Regions from separate parts of the Paenibacillus sp. LX16 genome, predicted to be linked through region 2. Evidence: predicted binding sites of a transcription regulator. Region 2 holds the regulator's gene; each other region holds the start of a gene.
What was found. The regulator Rex, encoded in region 2, represses fermentation and respiration genes when NADH is low (regulators of the CRP and FNR family bind a similar motif). The targets are predictions, from matches to a motif close to TTGTGAAATATTTCACAA.
Positions count from the first base shown of each region.

Region 1 (3,215 bases), 2.5 Mb from region 2:
AATACGCAACAATTCATCCCCCTGATTTTCCAAATCATTCAGGCGAATAGTGTATTCACGTATGGCCAGCAATTTTTTCTGTGAAAGCAAATGTACAGCTTTCTGAATTTCGTAAGCTGATTGACGCAGAATATCAGCGAACTGCACAATATACTCGTCCGGCTCCGTAATGTTGTACATATAAAAACGGGAAGCCGTCGCTTCAAGACCGTCCAACACATCATCCATGGTTGTTGTCAGTTCCATGATGTCGTCGCGTTCCAACGGCGTAATGAAGGTCTTGTTCAGCTCAGTAATAATCGTGTGTGTGTAATCATCACACTTATTTTCATACTTCTTCATTTCATTTGTAAACAAAGTCACATCTTGAAGATTTGAAGTATGTTGGGCAAAATAATCGGCTGCTTGCACGATCGTATCTGCCATATTTTCCAACGTCTCGAAGAATATATCCTTTTTCTTCAATCTCATAACGATTACCCCTTTACGAAAATATCCGCAACCTGTTTCGACTGCAATAGACAACCTTTGCTATCTTATCACACTCATCAATGTTTTTGTAATGTTTGTAAAAGCAAATTTCATGACATACGTATACAGTGCCCGACATGGAAGGTCATTATCCGACAATTTTTTCCTAAAAAGGTGTATTTCGTTTTCTAATTTGCTTCTATGGTTACATGTTCCTTTAGTGAAGTATCTGCAGGTACCACATGTATATAGGATGTACCTGGCGTTAACGGGATTTCAACCCCATTTTTCATAAAACGAATCGCATCGCCTGGTGTATGCTGCCACTCAGCCTGTATTAACTGTCCTTGTTGAAACACCATGGCCTCTCCGCTACCGTCCAGCTCAACACTTAATCTGCCTACATCATCCAGCGTTCGATGTCTAGCGCTCATTACAATAACATTGGCTGCTGAGAGCTGTTGGTTATTATTTTGATCCACATGTGACTTTTCGTTCACAAAACGCTTATATTGTTGATTTGCTGGATCATAGGTATAAGATACCCGATAGCTTTTAAGCAAAAACCGGATTTGTAAAGATGCTGCTGTCTCGTCCACCATAACTGGGGTTTCACCGGATTTAAGGTAAGAATATACTGGAACGTCCGTCTGCTTGGCATACCCTTTACTATCGCTTCCTTTGCGCACTCTGTTCACGTCTGTGTATAAATTATGTGGAGGACGACGATCTTTGCTTCGCCAGAAGTAAGCCCCTCCATTTGAAATCTCATCCAGATGTTCCTTCCGCTGCTGCTGTAAAATCGCATAGGCATCTGTGCTTCCCCCTGCGTGTATCGGCAACGCACCATAGGTTTCGCCCAGCTCAATCAAATACGGCCGAATGCTACGGACCGGTCCGATCTTTACATCTCCGCCATGACTTTGGAAAAAAGCGACCAGACGTGTAATCCCGCCTTCTGCAAGAACTTCATATACCATGTCTGCTTGGCTAAGTCCTGCCTGTGGACGTGCAGCCGGAGCATTATTGATCATGACAGCGAGCGGTCGCTCCAAAACTGGCTGCTCCACCGGAAGACCGGTGAGCGGAGCTGTAAATGCCGGAATAGACTGCTCCTTCGGCGGTTCAAGTGCCTCCTTCTCTGTTTCTTGCTTGGTCAGTTGGGGAACGGATTCAGATTCACCCGTATTGGACATAGCAGAACAAGACATCAGCGTCATGCATAACAGAGCTGAGGCCATCACACGAAACCAATGATTTCGTTGGGAAATGGGCCCGGACAAGTTCATCCCTCCACTTAGTTATTTTTCTCATTATAAGCTTTATTTCCTGTTTTTGTCTTGATTGAAGCATGACCACTCTATAGAATACTTATCTGAAGACATTAAAATTTAAAAAATATTTAGACTTTGTGATTTTTATCACAAATAACTGTAACTGAACCTACTACAATAAAGGTGTAGCAAAGATGATCATCCCCAACAAAATGAAATACAACCAACATTATAGATTAAGAAAGAGGAGTGGTTTGAATGTTTAACAGCTGGTTACGTGAAAACAAAGTCGCAATGTGGTTGCTGACTGTAGTACGGGTTTATCTAGGGTATGAATGGATGACCCACGGACTTGAAAAGCTGACAGGTGGATTCGATGCAGGCGGATTTATCTCGGGGGCCATTGCTAAAACAGGTGGAGACCATCCCGCTGTACAAGGCTGGTGGGGATCGTTCCTGGAAGCCTTTGCCCTGCCAAATGTAGGTTTGTTCAACGTCCTGATCCCATTGGGTGAGTTCTTGGTCGGGGTTGGCCTGCTTCTCGGTACATTGACTACACTGGCTGCTTTGATGGCCATGGTTATGAACTTCTCGTTCCTGTTCTCGGGTACAGTAAGTACCAATGCAATCTACCTGCTGTTTGAAATCTTCCTTGTAGTTGCTGGTGCAAATGCCGGAAGAATTGGCTTTGACCGTTGGGTACTGCCCCTCCTGCGTGGACTGTTTGGTAAAAATAAAGATACCTTTCCAGCGGACCCTAGTCGAAAAATAGCTTAAACTGGCTAAAAAGAACGTGCCTTCTAATTAATTGAAGACGCAAAATACACAAAAGAACTTCCATTCCCACACCATGTGGATTCGGAAGTTCTTTTTTTACATTTACGTATCACTTTCTTGACCAAAAGCCCAACAATTGAGACTTAACGAGCCAAGGACATACGATTGAAAAAGCTTACGCGCGGAGCGCTCATGATCCGCAGCCCCCATCGCATAAAACAAAGGTGAAAAATGCTCTATTCCATAAGAAGGTACCGCCTGTTTGGCATATGGAGCCTTCTTGTCATATTGGAATAGGTGACGCAAATTCCAGTCTTGAAGCTGCTGTGCAATCCAGTCATCATATTGAACGGCCCAATCAGCTGGCTCACTCGTCTGCTTGAGTGTCCGCAAGTTGTGGACCAATCCACCGCTACCGATAATCAAAATCCCTTGTTCTCGCAACGGCGCCAACATCCGTCCAATCTCGTATTGCTCCTGGGGAGCGCGCCGAGAATCAATGGATAAGGGTACGACCGGTATGTCCGCATCAGGATATATATGCCGCAAAACCACCCATGCTCCATGATCCAGTCCTCGGTTCCGAACCGGCTGGTGGAACAAGTTATGCTGACTGAACAGATGCTCTATCTCCTCATACAGCTTTGGATCGCCTGGTGCAGGGTAATCGATTGAGTACATTTCTTCGGGAAA
Region 1 is NZ_CP141152.1:913,740-916,954, reverse strand. It holds gene T3H97_RS04140 (DUF47 domain-containing protein) at 1-471, opposite strand, end outside; gene T3H97_RS04135 (DUF3048 domain-containing protein) at 660-1,754, opposite strand; gene T3H97_RS04130 (DoxX family membrane protein) at 2,004-2,522, shown strand; gene T3H97_RS04125 (dioxygenase family protein) at 2,625-3,215, opposite strand, start outside.
Region 1: T3H97_RS04130 (DoxX family membrane protein) is a predicted target of Rex. The motif match lies at 1,881-1,898, and genes of this name have one in related genera.

Region 2 (3,215 bases):
ATAGCCTTATTACAGATATCACGGGTCTGCTCAAGGATCTGGCGGGGATTCGAGAAAATTTGCGCTTTTTTATGCGACTCGATGATGAAACAACCGTATACTGGCTCGAAGCGAGTGGGCAATTCCGCAGTAAATCATTACAATTTTATGCGGTGCCCGTCGATGTGAGCCGCCAGTTGAAAGAAATGTTTTTTGACAAAAAAAGAAGCATTATTCTGACGTCTGCTACCTTATCGGTAGATAAGTCGTTTCAGTACATGATCGATCAGCTCGGCTTGCAGGAGGCCGCAGATCAAGAGCGGCTGATGACTTCGCAGCTCCCGTCACCCTTTAATTACAGGGATCAGGTGTTGCTGGTCATTCCACGGGATTTCCCAAGCGTGAAGGGCAGTGTAGGAGATGCACACTTTGTAGATATGCTCGTTAGCTCTCTAGGAGCGACTGCTCAGGCGACGCGGGGGAGAATGCTCGTTCTGTTTACTTCCTATCGGATGCTCCGGCAAGTGTATGAGCCGCTCAAAGAGGTCTTAGCATCCAGCGAAATTACTGTGCTGGGACAAGGTATGGACAGTGGGAGTCGCAGCAAGCTAACCCGCCGTTTTCAGGAAGCCAAAGCTTCTGTATTACTCGGAACCAGCAGCTTCTGGGAAGGCGTCGATATTCCGGGGAAGGCTCTGACTTGTCTGGCCATTGTTCGCTTGCCGTTTCAACCGCCGAATCACCCGTTGCTGGAGGCAAAAAGCGAGCTGCTCCAGCAGCAGAAGAAGAATCCATTTATGAAGCTGTCTGTACCACAAGCGGTCATTCGCTTCAAACAGGGATTTGGTCGGTTGGTTCGTACAGCGAGCGACCACGGGGTCGTTATCGTTTACGATACGCGTGTGATCGAATCCTATTACGGAAAGCACTTTTTGTACTCGTTACCGGGACCAAAAATGGAGCATATGCCATCGGAGCAAATGGTGCCCCGCATCGCCGAATGGCTCCAATCCGCCCCGGAGACCGAGGCATAACGGACGGACACTAAGTATGTTCGTTACAATTAGGGGGAGCAAGTATGAAATCAGATAAAATTTCAGAGGCTGTCGTACGGAGGTTACCCGTATATTTACGTTATCTGAATGCACTTCACAAACGGGAGGTGGCTACGGTCTCTTCTCAAGAGTTGGGGCAGAGGCTAGATTTGAACCCGGCCCAAATCCGTAAAGATCTCGCCTATTTTGGAGATTTTGGTCGGAAGGGTATAGGTTATGATGTTTCTTATCTAATTGAGAAAATACGCCATATCCTGAAAATCGATCAGCAAATTAATGTAGTATTGGTCGGAGCGGGTAATCTGGGGCAAGCCCTTTCGAATTATAACGCTTATTTAAAAGACAATATGAAGATTGTAGCGGTATTTGATGCGTTTCCGGATAAGGTAGGGACCAAGATCAATACATTGGTCGTGCAACCGATGGATGAACTGGAAGCGACTGTGAAAGAAAAAAACATTCGAATCGGGATTATTACCGTACCTGATTTTGAAGCACAGCACGTGGCTGACAGGCTTATTGAGAGCGGAATTGGAGCGATCCTGAACTTTGCACCGACTACTCTCAAGGCACCGGCCAACATTCGGATTCATGCCACAGACTTTACAACTGATTTGCTTAGCCTCGCTTATTATTTGGAGGACGGAAAGGAAGAAACACAATATGACAGTGAATAAATGGATGATTAAAAACGGCTTTTTTGCCGTAAATGGACCAGAAGTTGGGGTAATCCATGGTTTTATGATTGTGGAGGATAGCCGCATTACTTACATTGGCGAGACTTTGCCTGCCGGTGAGGAAGAGACGGAAGCGATCGATGGTAAGGGGCTTTTGTTTTTACCTGGTCTGATTAATACTCATGGTCATGCGGCGATGTCTCTGCTGCGTGGGCATGGAGATGACTTGGCACTTCAAGTATGGCTTCAGGAAAAAATGTGGCCTATGGAAGCCAAGTTTACATCTACCGACGTGTACTGGGGTACGTCCTTGTCTGTGCTGGAAATGCTGAAAGGTGGTACAACGACCTTCCTGGACATGTACGATCATATGGATGAGGTGGCTCGTGTAGCTGAAGAGTCAGGTATTCGTGCAAGTCTGATGCGTGGAGCAATTGGACTATGTTCGGAGGAAGAACAGCGAATCAAGCTGGCTGAGGCCGTGACTTTTGCGCGTAACTGGCATGGTAAAGCAGACGGGCGTATTACAACGATGATGTCACCGCATGCGCCATACACCTGTCCACCTGCGTTTATTGAAAAATTCGTACAAGCTGCGCATGATCTGGATTTGCCGCTGCATACGCACATGTCTGAGACGATCGCCGAAGTGGAGCAAAACGTACGCGACTACGGTTTGCGTCCAGTTGCACATTTGGATAAGCTTGGATTTTTCTCCCGTCCTTCGCTTGTTGCCCATGGCGTTCATTTGAACGACGAAGAAATAGCTTTACTGGCTGAACGTGGTGTAGCGGTTTCGCACAACCCAGGTAGCAACTTGAAGCTGGCAAGTGGTGTGGCAAGAGTGCCTGAATTGCTGCGTGCAGGGGTTACCGTTTCTCTCGGAACGGATGGTCCTGCCAGTAATAATAACCTGGATATGTTCGAGGAAATGCGTCTGGCAGCACTTATTCACAAGGGTGTATCTGGTGACCCTACGGCAGTTCCTGCGAGTGAAGCGCTGCGTCTGGCAACAGAATACGGTGCAAAGTCAATTGGTTTAAAAGAAGTAGGAGCGTTGGCAGCAGGCAACAAGGCTGACTTTATCGCGCTGGATCTGAATCAGGCACATTTCTTGCCGCGTACAGATCTTATTTCCCATGCGGTATACTCTGCAAGCGCCAAAGACGTGGCTCACGTATGGGTAGACGGTCGTCAGGTTGTGAAAAACGGCGAATGCCTGACTATGGACGAGGAACGTATCAAACATGAGGCACAAGCCGCCTTTGAAGGGCTGCTGTCGCGCTAATTCAGGTGTCACATCCCCTTAGAGAGGAAGCACGGGTTTGAAAAATAAGAAAAAGTGGATAGCGGTCGCCATTTTGGCCGTGATACTGATCCTGGTCAGCATTTTCTGGTATTATTCCTATGTTACTCAAGACCAGGTGGCTGAGGAAAATGCCGCTATCATTAAGGCTAAGCAATCAGGTGGTCTGGTTAGCACGACTCAAACATGGAAGACTGT
Region 2 is NZ_CP141152.1:3,364,839-3,368,053, reverse strand. It holds gene dinG (ATP-dependent DNA helicase DinG) at 1-1,013, shown strand, start outside; gene T3H97_RS14730 (redox-sensing transcriptional repressor Rex) at 1,058-1,711, shown strand; gene T3H97_RS14725 (amidohydrolase) at 1,698-2,999, shown strand; gene T3H97_RS14720 (cell wall elongation regulator TseB-like domain-containing protein) at 3,037-3,215, shown strand, end outside.

Region 3 (3,215 bases), 1.5 Mb from region 2:
GCATTAGGCACATTCCGACCACTGTCAGTCCAATCCATACGGTGTATGCATTGAACACATCTGAAAATCCAGCTTTCAAATCCATGTTTTGCTGAATAGGTACACCTTTCACCAAAGCCGCAAAAGCCATACCGAACAGCATCGGCGGTAGAAAGCTGCCAATCAGAATGCAGGCATCCCACGTTCCTGTCCACCATTTCCCTTCAGCCTTGCCGCGGAACTCAAAAGAAACTCCACGCAAGATCAAACCTAGCAAAATAAAGACAAATACCAGATAATATCCGCTGAACATGGTTGCATAAAAATGTGGGAAAGCGGCAAACATCGCACCTGCTGCTGTAATCAGCCACACTTCGTTGGCATCCCAGAATGGACCAATCGTATTGATCATCAAACGTTTTTGTTGGTCATTACGCGGCACCAATCCTGTGGCCATTCCTACGCCAAAATCAAAGCCTTCCAGAAAAAAGAAGCCAGTAAACAGCACAGCAATCAATAGGAACCATAAATCATTTAGCGACAATGGTGTCACCCCCTTGAGCAAAAGGATCATGAATTACCGTTTGTTGATGCGGCTCAATATCTGGACCTTTGCGAGCCGTACGGTAAAACAGAAACGCCAGCACACCTGTTAAAATTAAATACAATGTGGTAAATGAGATGAACGAGAACAGCACTTCTCCAGCCACAACAGTAGGCGAAACAGAATCTTTCGTTTGAAGCAGACCAAATACAGTCCACGGTTGGCGACCTATTTCAGTCATGACCCAACCTGAAGTATTCCCAATGAATGGAAGGGATATCCCCCATATCATAAGACGGAAGAACCAGCGATGTGAACCTTCCAACTTTTTACGGAACGTCAGGTAAGCTCCATATAAAGCGAGTGCAATCATGCCACATCCCGCCGCAATCATAATGCGGAAGCTCCAGAACGTGGTACGTACTGGCGGGATATAATCACCCGGACCATAGGTTTTTTCATATTGGGCTTGCAGCTCATTCATACCAGGCACAGAGCCGGTAAATTTACTATAGGATAGGAAACTCAAAGCAAAAGGAACTTTAATCTCAAAGGTATTTTCCTTTTTTCCAGGATCAATCCATGCGATAACTGTCCAAGGAGCGGGGTCACCGCTGTTCTCCCATAAGCCCTCACTGGCAGCCATCTTCATCGGTTGTGTTTTCACCAAATATTGAGCCTGTCCATGACCAAACAAAGGAATAGCAATGGCACTGATTAAGGCAACAATAATACTCAATTTAAAAGAAGGTTTAAAAAAGTCCATATTCTTTTTTTGCATCAGCTTCCATGCACTGATACCCGCGATCAGAAATGCCCCCGTTGCAAAAGCAGCAAACAATGTATGTGGGAATTCCCATAGCAGTTGTTCGTTCGTTAGCAGAGCAGCAAAATCTTTCATTTCTGCACGTCCATTTTGAATCTCATATCCTACTGGACGCTGCATGAATGAATTAGCAGCTAGAATCCACAATGCCGATAACATCGTACCGATCGATACCAACCACATACAGATTAAATGGACCGTTTTGGACAATCTTTCCCAACCAAATACCCATAATCCGATAAAGGTCGATTCCAGGAAAAATGCAAGCAACGCTTCAATCGCCAGCGGCGTACCGAATACATCACCGACAAAACGGGAAAAGTCCGACCAGTTCATCCCGAACTGGAATTCTTGCAAAATCCCGGTGACTACGCCCAGTGCAAAGTTAATCAGCAGAAACGTTCCCCAGAATTGAGCCATTTTTTTGTACAAGTCATTTTTCTTGATAACATACATAGTCTCCATAATTGCCACCAATAACGACAATCCAATGGAGATCGGCACATAAACAAAGTGAAGAATCGTTGTGGTTGCGAACTGCAACCGTGCCAAGTCCAATACGTCCATGATGTTGCTCCTCCCCCTGCACTTCTCTTAACAATGTTTTATAGTGTCTGTAATCTGAAGTCTTCTACATTTGTGATAGTATTCACATTCTTACATATGCAGCGGTCATTTTTTAGAAAAATGACTCACTCAACTACCTTCACCATGGTTATCATGATCCGGCTTCAGATTATCCCCATTATATAGAATAAAATTAAATGAAATAGAATCGAAAATGTGAACATCGTGTCAAAGCTGTGTCATAATGGTGGCGATTTGATGAAAACGCCCTAAACTCCATAATAAATGTGACATTTTCGATTGATCTATCCATTTTTTCACTATAAAAAAGAGCCTCTCTTCGTTCGGAGGTTGTACCTCCGACATCTGTAAGAGAGACTTCATAGCGTTAAACCTAGGGATTCTATCAACAGCCATCTGTTCCTCCGTTCTTTTGAACCCGATTACGGTAAGAGGAAGGTGACATTCCAGCATACTTTTTAAATTTACTATGAAAATAATCTGCATTCGCATATCCCACGCGTTCCGCCACCTGGTGTACCTTAATTCCTTGTGCAAGCAATTCCCTTGCTCGCTCAATCCTCACCTTATCCAGGTAGGCATTAAAGGCCTCTCCCGTATGACTTTTGAACAGTTTGCCCAAATAGCCACTATTGTAATTGAACATATCTGCCAGTAACTCCAGTCGCAAATTTTCATCATAATGACTATGTATAAAGTCAATCATTTGTTTCATGATGATGCCCTTGCCACCAGATTCAGTCTGGCCAATCCATTGCAACACATGCTCCAGCGAGTGATCCACCAGCTCGCCTAACGTGGAATAAGCATATACATCGGTTATAAAGCTGGAGTGCTCCTCCAGCACGGTTCGGCTGTGATCCTGTGCGGCTGCATACTTGTTCAACGCCAGTGTGAATGTTTGGGCGAACGCCGCCTTGATTGCAGATTCTGTGCGATAAATCCGTGGAAATTGGCCTTCCATTTCCTTAATGACACGGGTTGCAGCTTCACTATTAGCCATATCTAGCGCATAGTACAGCTTTTCTGCATAACGTATGGGATCATCTGTGGCACTATCAGACGCCCCACTCCTTTCAGTCTCGACTGTCTCCAATTCGTGTAGGTCTCCGGAAAGCATGACTCTTTCTGCCCGGAACAAAAACGTACGCTCCAATAATCGTAGTGCCTGCTCAAAAGATCTGGGAATGTCGTTAAGAATGGCTACAGGATCACCGGCAGCCACATAAATTTCCGTTGCCCACGGCTTTAGCTCCTGTCGCCAAGCAGCCAGTAATT
Region 3 is NZ_CP141152.1:4,882,835-4,886,049, forward strand. It holds gene cydB (cytochrome d ubiquinol oxidase subunit II) at 1-523, opposite strand, end outside; gene T3H97_RS22000 (cytochrome ubiquinol oxidase subunit I) at 510-1,916, opposite strand; gene T3H97_RS22005 (response regulator transcription factor) at 2,323-3,215, opposite strand, start outside.
Region 3: T3H97_RS22000 (cytochrome ubiquinol oxidase subunit I) is a predicted target of Rex. The motif match lies at 1,987-2,004, and genes of this name have one in related genera.

Region 4 (3,215 bases), 2.7 Mb from region 2:
TTTAACCGTACGAAGTGACTTCGCGTAGGCATACCCCGACGGCATATCGAGTTCTTCCCATACTTTAGGCAGATCCTCTTTACGGACACCGATCAAATCAAGCCGCTGTCCTCCTGTTACTTTAACGACCTTAACGTTGTATTTAAGAGAAACATCTGCTATCTTCTTCAAATCTTCTGGGGTCGTTACACCGCCGTACATTCTAGGAACAACTGTAAACGTTCCATCCTTTTGAATGTTTGCGTGCAATCGCTCATTTACAAAACGGGAATCCCCCTCATTTTCATAGGTATCCGGGTTAATCATTCCCAGATAGTAATTCAGCGCCGGCCGGCATTTGGAGCAACCTTCATCATTATGCCAACCCAGTACATTCATAACTTCACGTGTTGTTGTCAGCCCTTTGGTTTTGATCGCTTCCACAATCTCGTCCCGGCTCAATGTTGTGCAGCCACATATTCCTTGTTTGGCTGACGTCTTGAAGCTGTCTCCAAGAACATATTGTAGAATCTGCTCCACGACCGGCTTACATCCTCCACAGGAGCGCGTTGCTCCGGTACATGCTTTAATTTCATCGACTGTAGTCAGTCCATTTTCATTAATTGCATCAACAATGGCCTTTTTAGTTACACCGTTACAGCCACACACAATTTCATCATCGGCCATCGTTTCAGCGGATGATGTTTTCGACCCGTGATTGCTGCATCCAGTACCCATGAGCTGTCCATATATTTCATCTGTCATCAATGTTTGCTGACGCACATATTTTTGAAGACTAGCAGATTCGCTCACATCGCCAAACAGTACAGTTCCAACAATCTTATTTTCACGAAGCAGCACTTTTTTGTAGGTGCGCTTCCACTCATCCTTTGCAACAATCACCGTATGTTCAGGCTGGGTTATGAATTCGCCAGCTGAGAAAACATCCACCCCTGAAATTTTGAGCTTGGTGGAAACCACCGATCCCATATAACCTTCAGTTTCCGCGCCTGCCAAATGTTTGGCAATGACACTTCCCTGCTCAAACAGCGGAGCTACCAGACCATAACAGATTCCGCGGTGTTCAACACATTCCCCTACAGCATATACATCCGGCACAGAGGTTCTCATCAAATCATCGACTACAATACCACGGTTCGTTTCCATACCACTTTGCACAGCTACCTGAATATTAGGCTTGATCCCAACTGCCATAACGACCAAATCCGCTTCCAGCTCGCTTCCGTTTGAAAACCGCAATCCTTGTACCCGATCTTGACCGTACACCTCCAAAGTTTGCATTTGCATAGCAAACTTGATTCCCTGGCGTTCTAGTTCTGCTTTTAGCATCGCAGAGGCTTCCCGGTCCAGCTGACGTTCCATCAAATCCTCCATTAAATGAACGACCGTAACATCCATACCCAGGTTGACCAAGCCTTTAGCTGCTTCCAGCCCTAACAGACCTCCACCAATTACAGCTGCCTTTTTAAAGGTCTTCGCCGCCTCAAGCATTGTCGAGCAATCGGCGATATCTCGGAAACCAATGACACCCGGTAATTCTTTACCCGGAATAGGCAGAATAAACGATTGTGAGCCAGTAGCCACCAAAGCCACATCATAATCAATTTCCAGTCCGTCTTCGGTGTGAATCTTCTTGTTCTCACCGTCGATGCTTTTCACCATTTTTCCTGTATATAAAGTAATCCCTTGATCCGCGTACCATTGCAAATCGTTCAGTATGATATCATCAATCGTTTTACTACCTTCCAATACATAAGAGAGCATGATCCTGTTATAGTTCGGATGCGGCTCATTTCCCAAGACTGTAATTTCATACTTATCCGTTAATTTTAAAATTTGTTCGACCGTATTGATACCAGCCATCCCGTTCCCTATAACCACAAGTTTCTGTTTACTGTTTATCATATACCGGTTCCTCCATTCATTCGACGATACTTCCTATCCGACGACATCTCCTACGTTCCTATGAATACTGCTTATGCTTCTATTCTAATACAGCAGATAGAGCTATATGTGACTAGAATCACAATGTAGTTAAAATTAAGAATGTTTAGGGATTTCCCTATTCCGTTTCAAGGGATAACGGTATGAGCAAGAAATCAAATTTCATAATATTAAATACATCACTTGCCCTATTCATCGAACGAATCTTTCCAATTCATGTGTAAATACAGCCTTTATAAGGAATACTTTATGGACAAGTTGCTTCTGAAGGGGAAATGAATTGAATCGTTTGGAGGTGGTCGTCATGTGGTCTAAAATAATTTCTTATATTCCAAGCTGGAGTACGCTCTTTCAAGCAGGCCTCGCGTTGATTATTCCTTTAGGGATTTATTATATAAACACCTCGATTTATTCGTTTGTTGGCAGTAAGGGGGCACAATCCAAACATTCTTCTGATCGTCCGCTTTCCGACGAACAAAACGAAGGCCACGCTGATCAGCAGCATGCACCAAGCTCCAAAATTACAGGGAATTTTGATTCCGATTTAAAGTCGATCCGAGAGGCTATAGGCGAAAATAGTGATGTGCATTTTCGTGAGTTTGTAGTAAAGAAATATCATGTTCGGTCCGTGTTAGTCTTCATAGAAGGTATGCAGGATGAAAAGCTTATGAGCAAGCAGGTATTGGAGGTCTTGATGTACGAGGGCCAGCAGGACCCACAGCGCCCACAGGAACAGCAGGAAAGTATAAGTAACACCTTTATAAAAGAAAACTTGATGCCACTTACGCAAATTAGTGAAGTTGCTGATATGGAGGACCTGCAGGAGTCTATACTTTTAGGCCATACTGCCTTATTAATTGAAGGAATGAAGGGAGCACTGCTGGTGGGCTCGCCCAATGGCGCCATTCGCTCCGTCAATGAACCAACCTCTGAAGCATTGCTTCGGGGGCCCCGAATCGGTTTTACGGAGGTATTAAGTGAAAATACTTCGATGCTTCGACGCCAGGGCTTAAACAAAAGTTTGGAGATGAAGAAATTCCAAGTGGGAAGCCGAATCAAAAAAGATCTGATTGTCGCGTATATAAAGGATATTGTGAATCCAGATCTCCTCGAAGAAGTAAACCGCAGAATTTCAAAGATAGACATGGATTTTTTGGCTGAATCCGGTTATGTGGAGCAACTCATTGAAGACAATTATTTAAGTCCGTTCCAGCAGGTTCACAACACAGAGCGACCCGACCGTGTCATTAATGCATTGTTGGAAGGAAGAA
Region 4 is NZ_CP141152.1:689,757-692,971, reverse strand. It holds gene nirB (nitrite reductase large subunit NirB) at 1-1,905, opposite strand, end outside; gene T3H97_RS03095 (spore germination protein) at 2,249-3,215, shown strand, end outside.
Region 4: nirB (nitrite reductase large subunit NirB) is a predicted target of Rex. The motif match lies at 2,012-2,029, and genes of this name have one in related genera.